DNA from 4 places in the Kineococcus anabasis genome. Region 3 is predicted to be linked to each of the others. Evidence: riboswitches for the same ligand, from Rfam matches in the RefSeq annotation. Region 3 holds a riboswitch; each other region holds the start of a gene.

Region 1 (4,398 bases), on a different contig from region 3:
CACGTCCGCTCGGTGGAGGTCGGCGACCGGGTGCTGTTCGACCCCGAGGACCGTGCGGAGGTCGAGCTGCACGGCAAGGGGTACGTCCTGCTGCGCGAGCGGGACCTGCACGCGGTGGCGGCCCCCCGCGTGCAGGACGGCCAGACGGGGCTGTACCTCTGACCTGCCGGCGCCCGTGACGCTCCCGTCCGGCGGGGACGCCGCCCCGGCGCGCCCCCGCCGCAACGCCCGGTACACGTCCCTGCAGGCGGACGGCCCCACGCCGTGGGAGATGGTCCGCGCCGTCCCGGCGATCCGGCGCAGCGCCGTGGACTTCCTCACCGGCCTCGTCCGCCGCCACGGCGACGTGGTGGCCTTCCCCCTGCCCCGCACGCACGTCCTGCTGCTCAACGACCCCGCGGGGGTGCGCCGGGTCCTGGTGGACAACGCGCGCTCCTACGGCCGCGACACGATCCAGTACGGCGCCCTGTCCGCCGTCACCGGCCAGGGCCTGCTCACGAGCGACGGGGAGACCTGGCGGCGGCACCGGCGCGTGGTGCAGCCCGCGTTCCACCACGGCCGCCTCGACGCCGTCGCCCGGCAGGCGGGCGTCGCGGCCCGGCGGGTGCGCGCGCGGTGGGCGCAGGCCGGCCCGCAGGAGCCCGTGGACGTCGCGGAGGGCCTCTTCGCCGCCGCGCTGGAGGTCGTGGGCCACCTGCTGGCCGACACCGACCTGGCGGGCGAGGCGCTGGCCCCGGCCGCGCACCGGCTCGTGGCGGCGGTGGAGGAGGCGCTGGCGGCGGTCGTGGCGGGTGCGAGCAGCCCGGTCCCGGCGTCCTGGCCCACCCCGAGGAGGCGGCGGCTGCGCCGGGCGGTGGCGCGCGTGGACGAGGTGTGCGAGCTGCTGGTGCGGCTGCGCCGGGAGGCGGGCGTGGGCCCGGACGACACCGACGTCCTGGCGCTGCTGCTGCGCGCCGGGCTGCCCCCCGGGCAGGTGCGCGACGAGCTGGTGACGTTCGTGGTGGCCGGCCACGAGACGGTGGCCTCGGCGCTGACGTGGACGCTGCACCTGCTCGCGCGCCACCCGGGGGAGCAGGCGCGGCTGCACGCCGAGCTGGACGCCGTCCTCGGGGGGCCGGGCGGCCGCGAGCCCGGCTGGGACGACCTGCAGGCGCTGCCGTTCACCCGCGCCGTCCTGGAGGAGTCCCTCCGCCTGTACCCGCCGGCGTGGGTGGTGACGCGCCGCGCCCTGGCCGACGACGTGGTGGCGGGGGTGCCGGTCCCCGCGGGCACGCTCGTCATCGTCTGCACGTGGGCGCTGCACCGGCACCCGGCGCTGTGGGAGGACCCCGAGGCGTTCCGCCCGGGGCGGTTCCTGGAGCGGGTGCGCCGGGAGGGCTACGTGCCGTTCGGGGCCGGGCCGCGGCTGTGCATCGGGCGGGACGTGGCGCTGGTGGAGGGTGTGCTGGTGCTCGCGTCCCTGCTGCGGGACCACGCCCTGCGCCCCGCGCCCGGCCCGGAGCCCCGCGTGGAGTCGCTCGTCACCCTGCGCCCCGCGGGGGGGATGCCGCTGCTGGTCTCCGCGCGCCGGCGCGCCTGACGCGGCGACGGCCCCACCGCACGGCCGGGAGGCCGCGCGGCGGGGCCGCGGGGAGACGTGCGGTGGTGCGGGTCAGGCGGTGTACGTCCAGTGCCAGGGCTCGCCGGGCACGTCCTCGTCGTAGCCGAACTCCGCCGCGTGGGCGCGCAGCCACTCCAGCGTCCCGTTCGCGGTGTCCACGTCGATGCTGAGCCCCCAGCCGTGGTTGCTCGTACCCGGCCGGGCGGCGAGGCCCCCGTGGCCGTAGAGACCCTTGCGCACCGCGAGGGCGACCTGCTCGGCGTAGGAGCGGTAGGAGTCGGTGACGCGCAGGGTGATCCCGTCGCGGCCCGCGGCCTCGGACATGCGCTGGAAGGCTTCCGCCGCCGGGGCCCACATGGCGTGCGCGCCCTGGCCGATCGGGTGCAGCGCCTCCGGCGGCAGGCTGCCGTTGCCGAAGCGCACGAGGTCGGCGGGGACGCCGTCGGCGTCCCGCTGCGGCGGCGGCGGGGGCGCCTCCGGCAGGGCGGCGAAGCTCGTCTCCACCGCGACCACGACGGGCGCGGCCACGGGGGCGGCGACGGCCGCGGTCTGCACGGCGCCGAACGCGGCGCCGGCGAGGCCCGCCGCGGCGCCGCCCACGACGGCCGTGGCGCCGCCCGCGACGGCCGTGGCGGTGCCACCGCGGACGGCGGCGTCCGCGGCGCCGGTGAGGGAGACGACCAGGCCGGTCGAGGCGGCCACGACGGCGGTGCCGCGCCCCGCGGCGTACACGGTCCGGCGCAGGCTGGTGGTGGCGGTCGTCAGCGGGGTGAGCGGGCGCGCGGCGGCGCGGTGGCGCGCCGGAGGGCGGGTCGACAAGGTGGTGAACCTCTCCGACGCCTGCGAGGTGAGCTGTCGGGTTCGGACGGGAGTATCGCCCGGCCGGTTCGCACCGGCTTCACCCCGAGGACCACCCGCACCCGACCGGAGTCAGGACCGAGCGGCCCGAGAAAGTGGTTCCCCCACCCCTGCCATGCGTTCTCGCGGGACCTGGGGCGGTGGCAGGGCTCGGCGTCCGCACCAGGACTTCCCACCGCACGGCGGGAAGCGGCGCGACCCTAACCCGAGCGGGGCGGGGATGTCACGTCGGGGTCACGGTTGTCCAGGGAGCGAGATGTCAAGTGACACAACATGTTTCGCTGCGTCAGCGACTCGTTGCTCATTGTGGGGACCTTCGTGGCGCAGGGTGGTGGTGCGGCGACGGTGAACACGTGGCGCACAGTTCTGAAGCCGGTGCGAAACGTGATTCCCGGGTGGGTGGCGGTATCGCGTGAGCCCGTCCGGGTGAACACGCAGGGCCGGATCGCACCGAACGGATGAGGCCGCGAGCCGAATTCCCGACGCATCCGTCGCGCAACGCTCCCTAGCGTTACCGTCGGTCGACCACCAGCCCACCGGAGTGCACCGCGCCCGGGTGCGGCCGACACCTGGAGCCCTCATGACCGCCCCTGATGAGCTGCGGCAGTACCTCGCCGAGGAGTTCCGCCGCCTCGACGACGGCGTGCGCGCCCTGCACGCCCGCCTCGACTCCCTCGAGGACGCCGTACGTCCCGCGGCCCCCCGCGCGGACCCGCCCGCACCGGCCGCCGTGCCGTCGCCCGCACCGACCGCCGTGCTGCACCCGCCGGTACCGGCGCCCCAGGCCCCGCCCCAGGCCCAGCCCTACGCGCCCCCGCCGCGCGGGCGGCGGGAGCCGCGGCCGTCCACGGGCGCCGACCGCGAGAGGCTGCTCTCGCGCCTCTTCGCCGCCGTGGGCACCGTCATCACCCTCGTCGGCGTCACCTACCTCGTCGTCCTCGGTGTGCGGCACGGCGTCTTCGGCCCCGTGCCGCGCACGGTGTCCCTGGCGGTGCTGTCCCTGGGCCTGCTCGCCGCCGGCGCGCGGGTCCGCACCCGCGCCGGGACCGGCGCCGGCGCGGTGTCCCTCGCCGCCGTCGGTCTCACCGGCCTCTACCTCACCCTCGTGGCGACGACCGCCGTCTACGGGTGGCTGCACCCCGTGCCGGGGCTGCTGGCCGCGGTGGCGCTCGCCCTGGCGGGTCTGGAGGTGGCCCGCCGGTGGTCCAGCGAGGCGCTCGGCGTCGTCGCGGTCACCGCGGTCTGCGCCCTCGTGCCGTTCGTCGCGGGCCTGGAGGGCCTGCACCTCGTGGGTGCGCACGTCCTCGTGCTGGCGCTGGGCTGTGCCCGGGTCCTGCGGGCGCGCCCGCGCTGGCGCACCCTGCACGTCGCCGTCCTCGCGCTGCTGTGGCTGCACACCACCTCGGCGGCGCCGCTCGCCGGGCTGGAGCCCCGGGGTGCCGTGCTGGCGGTGACCCTCGCCGCCCCCGTGCTCGTCTGGGCGTGGGCCCTGCTCGGCTCGCGCGACCCCCGGCAGGACCGCTACCTGGCGGTGGCCGCCGCCGTGTACGCCGTGCCGGTCTTCACGCTCGTGCAGATCCAGGGCGGTGACCGGTTCGTCGTCGCGGTCCTCGCGCCGCTGTCCGTCCTGCTCGCCGCCGCCGCGCTGCTGACCGGCCGCGGCCGCAGGCCTGCCGGGGTGGCCGTGCGCACCACGCTGTGGGCGGTCGCCGCCTCGTTCGTCCTGGCGATGACGCTGCACCTGGTGGCCGCCCCGTACGCGGTGGCCTTCCTGCTGGGGCAGGCGCTCGCGCTGGACGCGCTGAGCCACGTCTCCCGCACCAGGACCGCGTTCGTCACCTCCCTGGCCTTCGGCCTCGTGGCCCTCACCCAGCTGCTGGCGCGGGTCCTGCCGACGGACCTCGTCGACCCCTCCGCGCTCGCCGGCACGGCCTCGTGGC
Region 2 (4,398 bases), on a different contig from region 3:
GCCGCAGCGCATCCTGGCGGGCCGCGACTGACCCCGCGACCGGTCCCGCGGCGGCCCGGTCGCCGCCCGCGCGGCGGCGACCGGCCCCGCCGGGGGTTCCGTGATTGGATGCGCGGCGTGCCCCGTGCCACCCCACGCGCCGCGGACGCGGCCGAGACACACACCGCCGCTGCGGGAACACCGGCCGCCGCGACGGCCCAGGGCGAGGAGGCCCGCCGATGACCATGCTGATGTCGACGCCCGGTCCCTCCCGCCTGCTGGCCCTCGTGCAGCGCCTGCGGGGCGGGTCGCCGGGTGCGGGCGGGTCCGCGGGCCCCGGCGGCCCGGGGGGTGAGCGGCGCCCGAAGCGGGTGCACTCCAACGACTGGGTGCGCACCCGGCCGGCGACCGCGGTGCGCACCGGGCTGCAGCGGGGGCTGCTGTTCCCGGTGCTGCGTGCGGAGGTGGCCACCGACGTGTTCGGCGCGGACGTCTTCGACCGCATCGAGGGCCCCGTCGTGATCGTCGCCAACCACTCCTCGCACCTGGACACCGCGGTGCTGCTGCGGGCGCTGCCGGGCAGGCGCCGCCGGCGCACGGCGGCCGCGGCCGCGGCCGACTACTTCTTCGACGTGTGGTGGCGCGCCACGGCCTCGGGCCTGGTCATCGGCACCTTCCCGCTGGAGCGCCGGGGCGGTGTCTCCAGCACCCCGGCGGACCTGCTGGCGCAGGGCTGGAACCTCATCTGGTTCCCCGAGGGGGGCCGCTCCTACGACGGCAGGCTGCGGGAGTTCAAGAAGGGCGCCGCGTACGTCGCCCTGGAGAACGACGTGCCCGTCGTGCCGGTGGCGCTGCGGGGCACGTACGAGGCGATGCCGCCCAGGCGCAACTGGCCGGCACCGGGCCGCCCCCGCGTGACGGTGCGCTTCGGCGAGCCGCTGCGGGGCGTGCCGGGCGAGAAGGCCTCGTCGTTCACCCCGCGCATCCAGGACGCCGTGGTGAAGCTGCTGGCGGAGTCGGAGGCGGCCGACGGGCCCGTCGGGCCGCGCGGGGCCGCGCGGGGCCGCTGAGCGGCCGCACGGCGCACCGGGAGCGGACCGGTCGGGGCGCGCGGGGGTCGGTCCCCACACGCGCCCCGTCCGTCACACCGCTTGTCAACTGTGCGCAGTCGTGGTGTGACAAACGTCTCCGATGTGTACGGATCCTTGCGAACTTGTTACCTTCGCCCTGCCCCGTCGACGACGGGGCACGGTCGCGGACACGCCGAGTCCTGCCCGCCGCGACCGGCACAGGAGTCGAGAACGGGCAGGAGCGGGGGACCCACAGGTTCCTCGGACACACCGCTTGCGGTGCGTCCTCGGGGTGAAGCCGCCTCCCGGCGGCCGGGTCAACAACCTTCGACCCGAACCCGACAGCTGACCTCGCAGGCGTTGGAGGTCATCCGTCATGTCTGCGTTCCCGCGCGCCCGCACCCCCAAGCACACCCCCCGCCACCGCGCCGAGTCCGCGCCGGTCACCGCCGCCCTCGCCCGCCGCGGCGCCCTCACCCTGGCCGCCGGCGCCGCCGGGGCCACCATGATCGTCTCCTCGGCCGGCAGCGCCAGCGCCGCGGCGGAGTCCGAGTGGGACCGCCTCGCCCGCTGCGAGTCCGGCGGCAACTGGCACATCAACACCGGCAACGGCTACTACGGCGGCCTGCAGTTCAGCCGCGGCACCTGGAACGCCTTCGGCGGCGGGCAGTTCGCCCCCCGCGCCGACCGCGCCACCCGCGAGCAGCAGATCGTCGTCGCCGAGCGCACCCTGGCCCGCCAGGGCTGGCGTGCGTGGCCCTCGTGCTCCCGCAAGCTGGGCCTGCGCGGTGCGGCCGACCCGGTCGGCGCCGAGGCCCGCCTCCTGGGCCGCCCGGCCCCCGCCCCGGCGCCGGCCCCCGCTCCCGCGGCGGCCCCCGCCCCGGCGCCCGCACACCTCGCCGGCGCCCGCACCCACACCGTCGCCCCCGGCGAGACCCTGTACCGCATCGCCACCCGCAACGGCGTGCGCGGCGGCTGGCGTGCGGTGTACGACGCCAACCGCGACGTCATCGGCGCCAACCCCGGCGCCATCCGCGTCGGCCAGGTCCTGCGCCTGCCCTGAGCCCCACCCACCCCGCGGGAACGGGGACGTCCTGGGCGCGACACCCCGGTGTCGCGCGGCAGGACGTCCCCGCGCCGGGCGGGGCGGCGCCGGGGAGTGCTACGGCACCTGGCCGAAGACGTGCCGGCGGACCCAGGCGTGCATCGCCACCGCCGCCGCCGCGCCCACGTTGATCGAGCGGGTGGAGCCGAACTGGCCGATGGCCAGCACCGCGGCGCACTCCGCCAGCGCCTCGGCCGACAGCCCCGGCCCCTCCTGACCGAACAGCAGGAGCGCGTCCCGGGGCAGGTCGAACGTCTCCAGGGGTACCGACCCGGGCACGTTGTCGATCCCCACCAGGGTCAGGCCTGCACCGCGCGCCCACGCGGCCAGCTCCCCCACGTCCGCGTGGTGCCGCACGTGCAGGTAGCGGTCGGTGACCATCGCGCCGCGCCGGTTCCAGCGGCGGCGGCCCACCACGTGCACCCCCGCGGCGTTCACCGCGTTCGCGGTCCGCACGACCGAGCCGATGTTCGCGTCGTGCTGCCAGTTCTCCACCGCCACGTGCAGGGCGTTCCGCGTCCGGTCCAGCTCGGCGACGATCGCCTCGTTGGACCAGTACCGGAAGCGGTCCTCGACGTTCCGGCGGTCGCCCGTTGCGAGCAACTCGGGGTCGAAACGGGCATCGCCGGGCCACGCGGCCGGCCCGCCCGGCCACGGCCCGACCCCCACCACGCGCTCCGCGCCGGGGTCGGGCCCGCCGGGCGGGCCGGACCGGGAGGGCACGGCGTCCAGCCCGTCCTGCTCGCTCACCCCGTGCGGCTCCCCGCTCACTCTGGCCGCGCCCACGCCGCGCGCAGCCCCAGGGCCCGGCCCGTGCGCAGCAGCGAGTTCTCGTAGAGCCGCCGCGCCACCACCACCAGCACCCACGCCGTGAGCGCGACCAGCGCCAGCGCCGCGAACGGCTCCCACGCCGCCGCGTCGCCCGACAGGACCCGCCGCGGCATCACCAGCGGCGACGACAGCGGCACGTAGGACAGGACGGTCTGCACCGGACCAGGATCCTGCACGAGCACCGCCGCGCAGAACGGCACCAGCACGAGGAGCTGCACCGGCGTCGCCGTCGACGTCAGGTCCTCCAGCCGGCTGGCCATCGCCCCCGCCGCCGCCCACAGGCACGACAGCATCGCGAAGCCCACCGCGAAGAACACCAGGAACCACAGCGCCGCCACCGGCAGCGCCGGCAGGTCCCGCAGCGCCCCCGAGCCGCCCAGCGCGACCCCCGCCAGCCCCGCCGCCACCAGCAGCGCCAGCTGCCCCAGCGCCAGCAGCCCGTTGCCCACGATCTTCCCGACGAGCAGCAGGCGCACCGGCACCGCCGTCACGAGCAGCTCCACGACCCGCGTCTGCTTCTCCTGCACGACGCTCTGCGCGATGGCGAAGCCGAAGCCGAAGACCAGCACCACCTGGGAGAACAGGACCGCGGAGGCCAGGCCCAGCAGCAGCACCGTGGCCGGGTCCACCGCCCCCGGCGCCAGCAGCCGCTGCGCCGGCGCCGGGGTCGCCAGCAACCGCGCGGCCCGCTCCCGGGGCACCCCGGCCTCCGCGAGACCCGCCAGCACCTGCGCCTCCCGCGCCCGCTCCGCGACGGCGGCCACGAGCCCCGGCGGCAGCGCCCCGTCCCCCACCAGCTCCACCCGCCCGGCGGCACCTGGCAGCAGCGCCGCGTCCACCGAGCCGGCGCGCACCAGGGCCTCGGCCCCGGCCACGTCCCGCACGCGGCGCACCGCGACCACCGCGCCGCCCGCGCCGTCCCCGCCCCCCGCCAGCAGGGGCGCCGTGCCCGCGACCGCCGCCACCTCGTACCGCTGCACGCCACCGGCCAGCAGCTGCGGCACCAGCACCGCGCCCAGCACGATCGCCAGCATCAGCAGCGTGGAGACCACGAACCCCCGGTCGCGCACCCGCACCGCCACCTCCCGGCGCGCCACCAGCCACCACAGCCCCCGCACCCCCCGCACCCCCCGGGCGGCGCTCACCCCGCCACCTCCGCGAACAGCTCCCCCAGGGTCGGCAGGAGCGGCGCGAAGGCCCGCACCGGCCCCCGGCGCAGCGCCCCGGCCAGCACGTCCTGCGCGACGTGCGGCGCCGCGGGCTCGAACACCGCCCGGCCCCCGGACACCTCCACCACCCGCACCCCCGGCACCCGCGCGAGCCACCCGAGGTCCCCGTCCACCTCCAGGACGTGCCGCGCGGCCCCACCGGCCCGGCGCAGCACCCCCGGCTCCCCAGCCGCCACGACCCGGC
Region 3 (4,398 bases):
GCGCCCGGGTCCGCACGATGGTCCTGCGCTCGCCCGACGAGATCGCCCCGCAGCCACCGCTGCCGTTCTCCGCGGAGGTGGGTTCCGCCTTCTGGCTGCAGGCGAAGGCGGTGCACGAGCAGGCGGCGCTGAACACCGACGAGACACGCGACGTCGCCCGGTTCTGGACGGACAACCCCCGCTTCTCCGGGATGCCCGCCGGCCACTGGCTGCACATCGCGCTCCAGGCGTGCGAGCAGCGCGGCCTGGCGCTGGACCGGACGGTGGACGCGCTGGTCCGCACCGGCGTCACCCTGCACGACGCGTTCACGAACTGCTGGACGTGGAAGTACCGGTACAACCTGCTGCGTCCCGTGACGTACGTGCGCCGCTACGGCATCGACCCGGGGTGGCAGACCTGGGTGAACTCCCCGCAGTTCCCGGAGCACACCTCGGGGCACTCGGTGGGCTCGTGTGCGGCGGCGACGGTGCTGACGTCGTCGCTGGGCGCGCTGGCCTTCGACGACACGTCCCTGGCCACGACCGTCGGCATCGTGCGGCGGACCCGGCACTACCGGAGTTTCCGCGAGGCCGCGGACACCGCCGCACAGAGCCGCATCTACGGGGGGATCCACTACCCCCACGGCGTCGCCAGCGGCAAGACGCAGGGCGACGCCATCGGGGAGCTCGTGGACGCCCGCCTGCGCACCGCGCCCTGAGCGCGACCCCGGCCCCTTCCGGAGCCCGGCGCGCCCGCGCCGGGGAGACGACCACGAGGAGATCAGCCATGCCGTCCCACCCGCTCCGCACCGCGCTGCTGCGCACCGCCGCGGCCCTGACCGTGCCCGGGGTCCTGCTCGCCACCGCCGGTCCGGCGGCGGCCGCGCCGAAGGACTCCACCAGCACCAAGCGCTCCGGCGCCTCGGCGTTCGTCAAGTGGACGGAGTACGACTTCGAGAACCTGCTCCCCATCCCGGACAGCAACGTCCACGTCGGGTTCCTGTCCGTGTCCAAGGAGGCGCGCGGCACGTTCCTGCACGGGCAGATCACCGACTGGCAGTGCGACCCGGGCGAGGTCCCCGGTGGGCACGCGGAACCTGGGACCCCGGGGACCTGCGACTACGTCCGTGACCGCATGCTGGGTTCCGAGGCGATGACGCTGATCGTGGACGCGCGCGCGGGGACCGCGGTGGCGACCGGTGAGGTCATCGTCAGCAACGGCGGCCACGGCGGTCCGGGGACCGAGCTGGGCCGGGTGCCGGCCCGGGTCGAGCTGCGCGGCAGCGGGCCGATGGCGTCCTACACCAGCACCGAGACCTGGAACGACGGGACGTCCACGTACCGGAGCAGGATCCGCGGGGTGGCGAGCGGCGACGCCGTGGTCACCGGCGCGCTCGGGGCGATGGGCTTCACCGACGACCGTGACGACGTCTCCTACGGGTCGTTCCGCACCTACACCGAGGTCAGCCGGGAACGCATCGGCTGACGCCCACCACCGGGTGGCGGGGGCCGGGGCGACACGTCCCGGCCCCTGGTCGCGTCCGCGGCCTTGTCCGCCGCGGACCCCGGGTGCACGCTGGAGGAGCCGCCCGCCGGGGCGGCCGGAGCGGGAGGAGTGCCACCGTGGCGGATGAGGAGGACCCGCGCGAGCGGTTCCGCGTCCTGCCGGAGCCGGTGCGGCTCGGGCAGACGTTCGCGGTCCACGACATGTCGACGGCCGCCGCCGTCGGGATGCTGGGAACGGGTGTGTTCCTCGCACCGGACGGCGCGGGCGGCGACGGCGGGAGCGACTGACCTGCGGGGCGGCGGTGCGTGGGCACCGCCGCCCCGGGGGGCCGGCCTCAGACGCGGTGGAACACCACCGCGGACGTCCAGATCTTCCGCTTGCTGATCGAGCGGCCCGAGCGCGGGGAGTCGTACATGAACCCGTCGCCGGCGTAGATGCCCACGTGGTAGGCGCGCCCACCGCGGGTGGGGAAGAACACCAGGTCGCCGGGTCGGGGGTCGGACACCCGGCGGGTGGCGTGCATCTGCTGGGTGGCCGTGCGGGGCAGGTGCACCCCGAACTGGCGGTACACGTAGCCGGTGTAGCCGGAGCAGTCGAACCCGGCGGGGGTGGTGCCGCCGTACCGGTACGGCAGGCCGACGAACCGGTGGGCGACGTCGAGGACGGCGCGCGCGTCCACGACGGCCGCGGCGGCGGGCGCGGCGGCCAGCACGGGCGCGGTGAGGCCCGTGCTGATCCCGGCGGCCAGGAGCAGCGCGGCGGGGGCGGTCAGGAAGCGGGGACGACGGCGCGCGGGCGCGCCGGAGGACATGCGCTCGGGCATGGCGGACTCACCTCTCGACGCCTGCGAGGTGAGCTGTCGGGTTCGGGTGGAAGGTTCACCCGGCTCAGGTCGTGAGCTTCACCCCGAGGACGCGGCTGGTGCCGCGCCCGGTAAGTGGGTCCCCCGCCCTCTGCCGTGACGGTCTCGCGTCGCCCCCAGCGCCGGCAGAGGCTCGGCGCACGCTGGGAGCACCCCGGAGGGATCTCCAGGGCAGCCGGAGCTTACTGTGCGGAGTGAATCGTGCCAACCCTGTGACAGTGCTGTGCATGTGGGTGTGGCGCCGGATCACCCTGTGTCCTCACCCCCGGACGGGGGCCGTCAGGTCGTCCACGGGGCGGCGGGTGCCCCCGGTGGCCACCGCGCGCAGCGCCGCCGCGTCAGCCCCACGGCGTACCGCCGCAGCTTCCGCACCGCCTGACGCGTGCCCACGGCGAACACGGCTCCCGCGGTCCGCCGCCGCCCTCCACACTCGCCGGGACAGCGCTGCGCACCTCCGGGAGGCACACCGTGGGCGAGGTCCTCGGGCACGACCTGCTGGGCGACGGGCCGCGCCGGGTGGTCGTCCTCAACGACTGGCTGAGCGACACCGGCGCGTGGGACCCCGTGCGCCCCTCCCTCGACGGCGGCACGTCCACGTGGGCGTTCGCGGACGTGCGGGGGTACGGGCGCTCCCGGCACCTCACCGCGCAGCCCTCGGCGGCGGCCGTCGCGCGGGACGTGGTGGCCCTGGCCGACACCCTCGGCTGGGAGCGGTTCGCCGTCGTCGGGCACTCCATGACCAGCCTGCCCGCCCTGCACCTGGCGCAGCACTCCCCCGGCCGCGTCGAGCGCGCCGCCGTCCTGACCCCGCCGCCACCCGGGGGTCTCGGCGCCGACGCGGCCGCGGTGGACCGGATGCGCGCGCTGGCGCTCGCGGACGACGAGGGCCGCCGGGGGGCGCTGCGCTCGATGTGGGGCGTCCGGCTGACCCCCGGGTGGCTGGAGTTCAAGCTCGCCGGGTGGCGTGCCGCCGCGGACCCGCGGGCCGTCGCCGCGTACGTCGAGATGTTCGCCCGCGACGGGGTCGCGGAACCGTCGGCCCCGGCCCGGGTGCCGGTGCTCGCGGTGACCGGGGAGGAGGACGGCGAGCCCCTGCGCGCCACCGCGGTGCGGGCGGGCTGGGAGCCGCTGTGCCCGCGGTTCGCGCTGGAGGCGCTGCCCCGGTGCGGGCACTACCCGATGCAGGAGATGCCGCCCCTGCTGGCGGCGGTGCTGGAGCGGTTCCTCGGCGAGGCGGAGAGCTGACCCCTACGGCAGCAGCCCGTTCGCGCGCGCCTGCACCAGCCAGCCCGGGTACTCCGTCATCAGCAGGTCGAACAGCTCGTCGTCCCCGATCGCCGCGGGGTCCTCCACGCTGAAGAAGTCCGCGTTGTCCACCAGGCGCCCCGGCATCTCGTCGAGCTGCTCGAGGAACTCGAACTCCCCGCCGGACGTGCGGCCCCAGCCGCGCCGGGTGGACCGCTTGGCCGCCAGGTCGCGCGAGGAGCGGCCGATCGCCATGAACTGCCAGAACAGCGGCTCGTAGCTGCTGGAGCGGACCTGCTCGGCGGTGACGTCCTGGTCGAACGTCTGCCCGTCGGTGACGAACATGACGTACACGGGCACGTCCGCGCGCAGCGGGGTGCGGCGCTCTGAGTCGGAGCCGAAGTAGTGCCGGCGCAGCAGCTTCATCGCCTTGCCGTAGTAGGTGGAGGGCTCCAGCCTGCTGCGCAGCGGGTCGGTGAAACCCGTGACGGTGCCGAGGTCCAGGGCACCCGCGGCGTGCCCGTCGCGGCCGAACAGGAACACGTCCACCGCGCCGTCGTCGTCGAAGCGCAGGCCGAGCGCGAGGATCCGCTCGCACAGCTTCTGGATCTTCCCGCTGAGGTAGAGGCGGGCCATGGAGCCGCTGATGTCCAGGCACAGCGCGACCCGGGCGGTGTGCTCGCCGAGGCCCTTCTTCTCCAGCGACAGCGCGGCGGTCTTCACGAGGCTGACGATGTGCGGGGCCTCGGCCTCGGCGCGCTTCTCCAGGCTGAGCTGACGCTGCTTCTTCAGGCTGAGCGCGGGC
Region 4 (4,398 bases), on a different contig from region 3:
GCCCTGCCGGGCCTCCTCGTCGGGGAAGAAGTCGCGCGCGCCGGGCACCGCGGGGGCCAGGCGCGGCAGGTCCTCGTGGAAGTCGACGTCGGCGGCCACGATCAGCGTCAGGGGCGCGGTGGCGGTCTTGGCGGCGTTGCCGCCGCTCATGTGCGGGACGAGCCGGGCGCGGGCCTCGGGGCTGCGCACGGCGAGGAGGCGCAGCGGCTGGGAGTTCAGCGCGGTGGGCGGCCACTTGGCGAGGTCGAGGACGGCGCGCAGCTGCTCGTCGCCGACCGGCGTGCCGAGCCAGCGGTTGGCGGTGCGGGCGTCGCGGAAGAGCAGGCGGGCGCCGGCCTCGTCCAGCGTGGCGGGACGCTGCTCGGTGCGGGGGGCGGGCAGGGACGTGGTCACGGGAACCTCCTCGACGGAATGCTTGAACCTGCAAACAGTCCGGGGGTCCCGGGATGTTCCCGCCTCCCTCAGCCCTTCACGCGCCGGTAGCCCTCCAGCGCCACCGCCCGCTCGGCGGCGTGGTCCACGACGCGCTCGGGGTAGCCGTGCGCGTAGCCGTCCGCCGCCTTCCACGGCTCGTGCACCGAGGCCCCCGGCAGGTGCCGCAGCTCGGGGACGAAGCGGCGCACGTAGTCCCCGTCGGGGTCGTAGCGCTGCCCCTGCGTCACCGGGTTGAAGACCCGGAAGAACGGCGCCGCGTCCGTCCCCGACCCCGCCACCCACTGCCAGCCGTGGGCGTTGCTCGCCAGGTCCCCGTCGCGCAGCCGGTGCATGAACTCCCGTGCGCCGTAGGTCCACTCCACGTGCAGGTCCTTGACGAGGAAGCTCGCCACGACCATCCGCACCCGGTTGTGCATCCAGCCCTCGGCGCGCATCTGCCGCATCCCGGCGTCGACGAAGGGGAAGCCGGTGCGCCCGGCGGCCCACGCCTCGAAGGCATCCCCGGGCTCGGAGTAGGCCAGGCGCTGCATCTCCGGCCGCAGGTACTCCCGCGCGCTCTCCGGCCGGTGCCACAGCACGTCGGCGTAGAACTCCCGCCAGGCCAGCTCCGTGCGGAACGCCTCCGCGCCCGGTGAGCCGGAGGAGGCCAGGTCCGCCAGGAGCGTGCGCGGGTGGACCTCGCCCCACTTCAGGGCGGCGGAGAGCTGGGAGGTGCCGTCGAGGTCGGGGCGGTCGCGGGAGGTGTCGTAGCCCGCGAGCACGGTGTCGCGGAACTCCCGCCAGCGCAGCAGCGCGAACTGCTCGCCCGGCGGGGGCAGCCTGAGGTCCCCCAGGTCCGGGGCGGCGGGCCAGTCCTCGCCGTCCACGCCGGGCGCGGCCCCGCGCAGCCACCGCGCCCGCGGGGGCGGCCCGGCGGGTGCGGGCCAGCCGTGGGCGCGCCAGGCACGGGCGAACGGCGTGAACACCTTGAAGGGCTCCCCGGCGCCGGTGCGCAGGGTGCCGGGGCCGACGGCGTAGGGGGTGCCGGTGCGCACCAGGGCGCGCCCGGCGGCCTCCAGGGCCGCGGCGACCGCCTCGTCGCGGCGGCGGCCGTAGACCCCGGTGTCGGCGCTGGCGTGGACGCTCGCGGCGCCGACCTGCGCCGCCAGGCGCGGCACGACCTCCACCGGGTCGCCCGCCACGACGGCGAGGGTCCCGCCGAGGTCGGCGTCGAGCGCGCGCAGAGAGGTGAGCAGGTAGGCGCGGCGGGCGTCGCCGGAGGGTCCCCACAGGGCGGGGTCGAGGACGAAGAGCGGCAGGACGGGCCCGCGCTCCGCCGCCTCGTGCAGGGCCGGCAGGTCGCCCAGGCGCAGGTCGCGGCGGAACCACAGCACGGCGGCCCGCCCGGGGCCCGGTGTCGTCACGGCGGGGACGCTAGCGGCGCGGGGAGCCGCCCGCGCGGGGAGCGCGGCGGGTGCGTGCACCGGTCGGGCCCATGCCCGAGAATGCGCGCGTGAGCGACCTCATCGACACCACCGAGATGTACCTCCGCACGATCTTCGAGCTCGAGGAGGAGGGCATCGTGCCGATGCGGGCCCGGATCGCCGAGCGCCTGCACCACAGCGGTCCCACGGTGTCGCAGACGGTCGCCCGCATGGAGCGCGACGGGCTCCTGCACGTCAGCGCGGAGCGCCACCTGGAGCTGACGGAGGAGGGGCGGGTCAAGGCCACGCGCGTCATGCGCAAGCACCGCCTGGCGGAGCGGCTGCTCACCGACGTCATCGGCCTGGACTGGGAGCTGGTCCACGAGGAGGCCTGCCGCTGGGAGCACGTCATCTCCGAGGACGTCGAACGCCGGCTCGTGGAGATCCTGGAGCACCCGCACTTCTCGCCGTACGGCAACCCGATCCCGGGCCTGGCGGAGCTGGGGGAGAGCGGTGAGGCGGAGGACTTCCGCGCGGGCGTGGCGCCCCTGACCACGGTGGAGGCGACCGGCCGGCCGGTGGTCGTGCGCCGCCTCGGCGAGCCGGTGCAGACGGACAAGGACCTGATGGGGCGCCTCGCCGCGGCGGGCCTGCGGCCCGGTACCGAGGTGGGGGTGCGGCGCGGGCCGCAGGGGCTGGCGCTGGTGCTGGACGGCCGGGAGGTGGACCTGACGGCGGCGCAGGCGTCCCACGTCTTCGTGGAGGTGCCCGCACCCCGGTGACCGGACTGACCGTGATCGGGTGGTGACGCAACGAAATTTTTCGCACGCTCCCGACACGAGTTCGTGACAGCGGCGTGACTTCCTCCGCCGGACTGGGTTAATGTCGCGCCGCTTCCCACCGTGCGGTGGGGAGTCCTGGTGCGGACGCCGAGCCCTGCCACCGCCCCAGGTCCCGCGAGAACGCATGGCAGGGGTGGGGGAACCACTTTTTCGGGCCGCTCGGTCCTGACTCCGGTCGGGTGCGGGTGGTCCTCGGGGTGAAGCCGGTGCGAACCGGCCGGGCGATACTCCCGTCCGAACCCGACAGCTCACCTCGCAGGCGTCGGAGAGGTTCACCACCTTGTCGACCCGCCATTCGGCGCGCCACCGTGCCGCCGCGCGCCCGCTCACCCCGCTGACGACCGCCTCCGAGAGCCTGCGCCGCAACGTCGGCGCCGTCGGCCGCGGCACGGCCGTCGTGGCCGCCTCCTCCGGCCTCGTCCTCTCCGTCGCCGTGTCCGCCGACGCGACGGTGCAGGCCGCTCCCGCAGCGGTCGCCACCACGGGGACGCTGCCCGCCGCCGGGATCGTCACCGCCCCGCTCCAGGCCGCCCCGGCGACCGTGCAGACCGCGTTCGCCACGCTCCCGGCCCCGGCTCCCGCCCCGGTCGTCGAGCAGGCCGCCCCCGCCGCGGTCGAGGCGCGCACGCACCGCGCCGCGATCCAGGGCGTCCTCGACGCCGGCCGCATCGCGCGCGCCTCCCGCAGCGGAGCCCGTGTCGCGCCGGCCCCGCGCGGCGACGTCGCACCGCAGGTCCTCGCGCCGCCGGCCCCCGCCGCGGTCGCGCCGCCGGCCCCCGCCCCGGCCCCGCCGCCCGCGCCGGCCCCCGCGCCGGCCCCGGTGGACCGCCGCGCGCAGGTGCTGGAGATCGCCGCCCGCTACATCGGCACGCCGTACGTCTACGGCGGCACGACCCCCCGCGGCTTCGACTGCTCCGGCTACACCGGGCACGTCTTCCGCGAGATCGGCGTGAACCTGCCGCGCGTCTCCCACGACCAGATGCTCGCCTCGCGGCGGGTCCCCGCCGCCGAGGCGCTGCCCGGCGACCTGGTCTTCATGGCCAACGGTGGTGGCCGCGTCTACCACGTCGGCATCTACGCCGGCGACGGGATGATGTTCGACTCCCCGCGGGCCGGCAAGACGGTCACCAAGCGCAAGATCTGGACGAGCTCGGCCTTCTTCGGCCGCGTCCTCTGAGCGGAGCCGGTGCGTCCTCCGGGCGCTCGGCACCACCCGCGGCGACGGCCCGCGCAGCCCCCCGGCGGGGCCGCGCGGGCCGTCGCCGTCCCCCCTGCGGGTGGGGCCGGGGTGAGCGGGACGCGGCCGGTCGGGCGTGGAGGGTGACGTGGGGCGGAGCCGGACGTACAGTGCGATCCACGACGACGGCACCACGGAGGCACAGTGCTCACCCCACCGACCCACCCGCTCGCGGGGACGGGTGCGCGCCCACGGCGCAGGAGAGGTGTGGGCGGATCGATCCACAGCCACCACCACCATTCGGTGCGCGTGCCGGTGCACGCCGTCCTCATCAGAGGCGCCCTCCCATCCCGGGACGGCGCCTCTTCTCGTCGGTGGAGGTGGATGTGCGCACCCTCGTGCTGAACGCAGGCTACGAACCGCTCGCCGTGGTGACCTTCCGCAGGGCGCTGGTCCTGGTCCTGTCGGGCAAGGCCTCGGTGGTCGTGGAGGACGGCGAGCCCGTCATCGGCGCCACCCTCACCCTGGCCAGGCCGTCGGT

What was found. A riboswitch is a leader RNA that binds a small molecule or an ion and turns the genes downstream of it on or off. The one in region 3 is predicted to bind cyclic di-AMP.
Region 1: it holds a riboswitch for cyclic di-AMP, as region 3 does, so the genes downstream of both, ACYQBY_RS20065 (M15 family metallopeptidase) here and ACYQBY_RS08090 (C40 family peptidase) in region 3, are expected to answer to the same signal.
Region 2: it holds a riboswitch for cyclic di-AMP, as region 3 does, so the genes downstream of both, ACYQBY_RS19040 (LysM peptidoglycan-binding domain-containing protein) here and ACYQBY_RS08090 (C40 family peptidase) in region 3, are expected to answer to the same signal.
Region 4: it holds a riboswitch for cyclic di-AMP, as region 3 does, so the genes downstream of both, ACYQBY_RS04000 (C40 family peptidase) here and ACYQBY_RS08090 (C40 family peptidase) in region 3, are expected to answer to the same signal.

Annotation. Positions count from the first base shown of each region.
Region 1 is NZ_BAAIHU010000013.1:47,576-51,973, forward strand. It holds gene ACYQBY_RS20055 (GroES family chaperonin) at 1-162, shown strand, start outside; gene ACYQBY_RS20060 (cytochrome P450) at 176-1,579, shown strand; gene ACYQBY_RS20065 (M15 family metallopeptidase) at 1,652-2,419, opposite strand; cyclic di-AMP (ydaO/yuaA leader) riboswitch at 2,425-2,553, opposite strand; gene ACYQBY_RS20070 (hypothetical protein) at 3,039-4,398, shown strand, end outside.
Region 2 is NZ_BAAIHU010000012.1:111,248-115,645, forward strand. It holds gene ACYQBY_RS19030 (SDR family oxidoreductase) at 1-31, shown strand, start outside; gene ACYQBY_RS19035 (lysophospholipid acyltransferase family protein) at 219-1,049, shown strand; cyclic di-AMP (ydaO/yuaA leader) riboswitch at 1,245-1,424, shown strand; gene ACYQBY_RS19040 (LysM peptidoglycan-binding domain-containing protein) at 1,426-2,112, shown strand; gene ACYQBY_RS19045 (TrmH family RNA methyltransferase) at 2,212-2,877, opposite strand; gene ACYQBY_RS19050 (ABC transporter permease) at 2,922-4,130, opposite strand; gene ACYQBY_RS19055 (ABC transporter ATP-binding protein) at 4,127-4,398, opposite strand, start outside.
Region 3 is NZ_BAAIHU010000004.1:101,980-106,377, forward strand. It holds gene ACYQBY_RS08075 (vanadium-dependent haloperoxidase) at 1-698, shown strand, start outside; gene ACYQBY_RS08080 (hypothetical protein) at 767-1,465, shown strand; gene ACYQBY_RS08085 (hypothetical protein) at 1,603-1,773, shown strand; gene ACYQBY_RS08090 (C40 family peptidase) at 1,821-2,309, opposite strand; cyclic di-AMP (ydaO/yuaA leader) riboswitch at 2,314-2,468, opposite strand; gene ACYQBY_RS08095 (hypothetical protein) at 2,602-2,727, shown strand; gene ACYQBY_RS08100 (alpha/beta fold hydrolase) at 2,817-3,593, shown strand; gene ACYQBY_RS08105 (VWA domain-containing protein) at 3,597-4,398, opposite strand, start outside.
Region 4 is NZ_BAAIHU010000002.1:99,535-103,932, forward strand. It holds gene ACYQBY_RS03985 (malonic semialdehyde reductase) at 1-393, opposite strand, end outside; gene ACYQBY_RS03990 (cryptochrome/photolyase family protein) at 462-1,838, opposite strand; gene ACYQBY_RS03995 (metal-dependent transcriptional regulator) at 1,928-2,620, shown strand; cyclic di-AMP (ydaO/yuaA leader) riboswitch at 2,827-2,955, shown strand; gene ACYQBY_RS04000 (C40 family peptidase) at 2,961-3,857, shown strand; gene ACYQBY_RS04005 (HNH endonuclease) at 4,244-4,398, shown strand, end outside.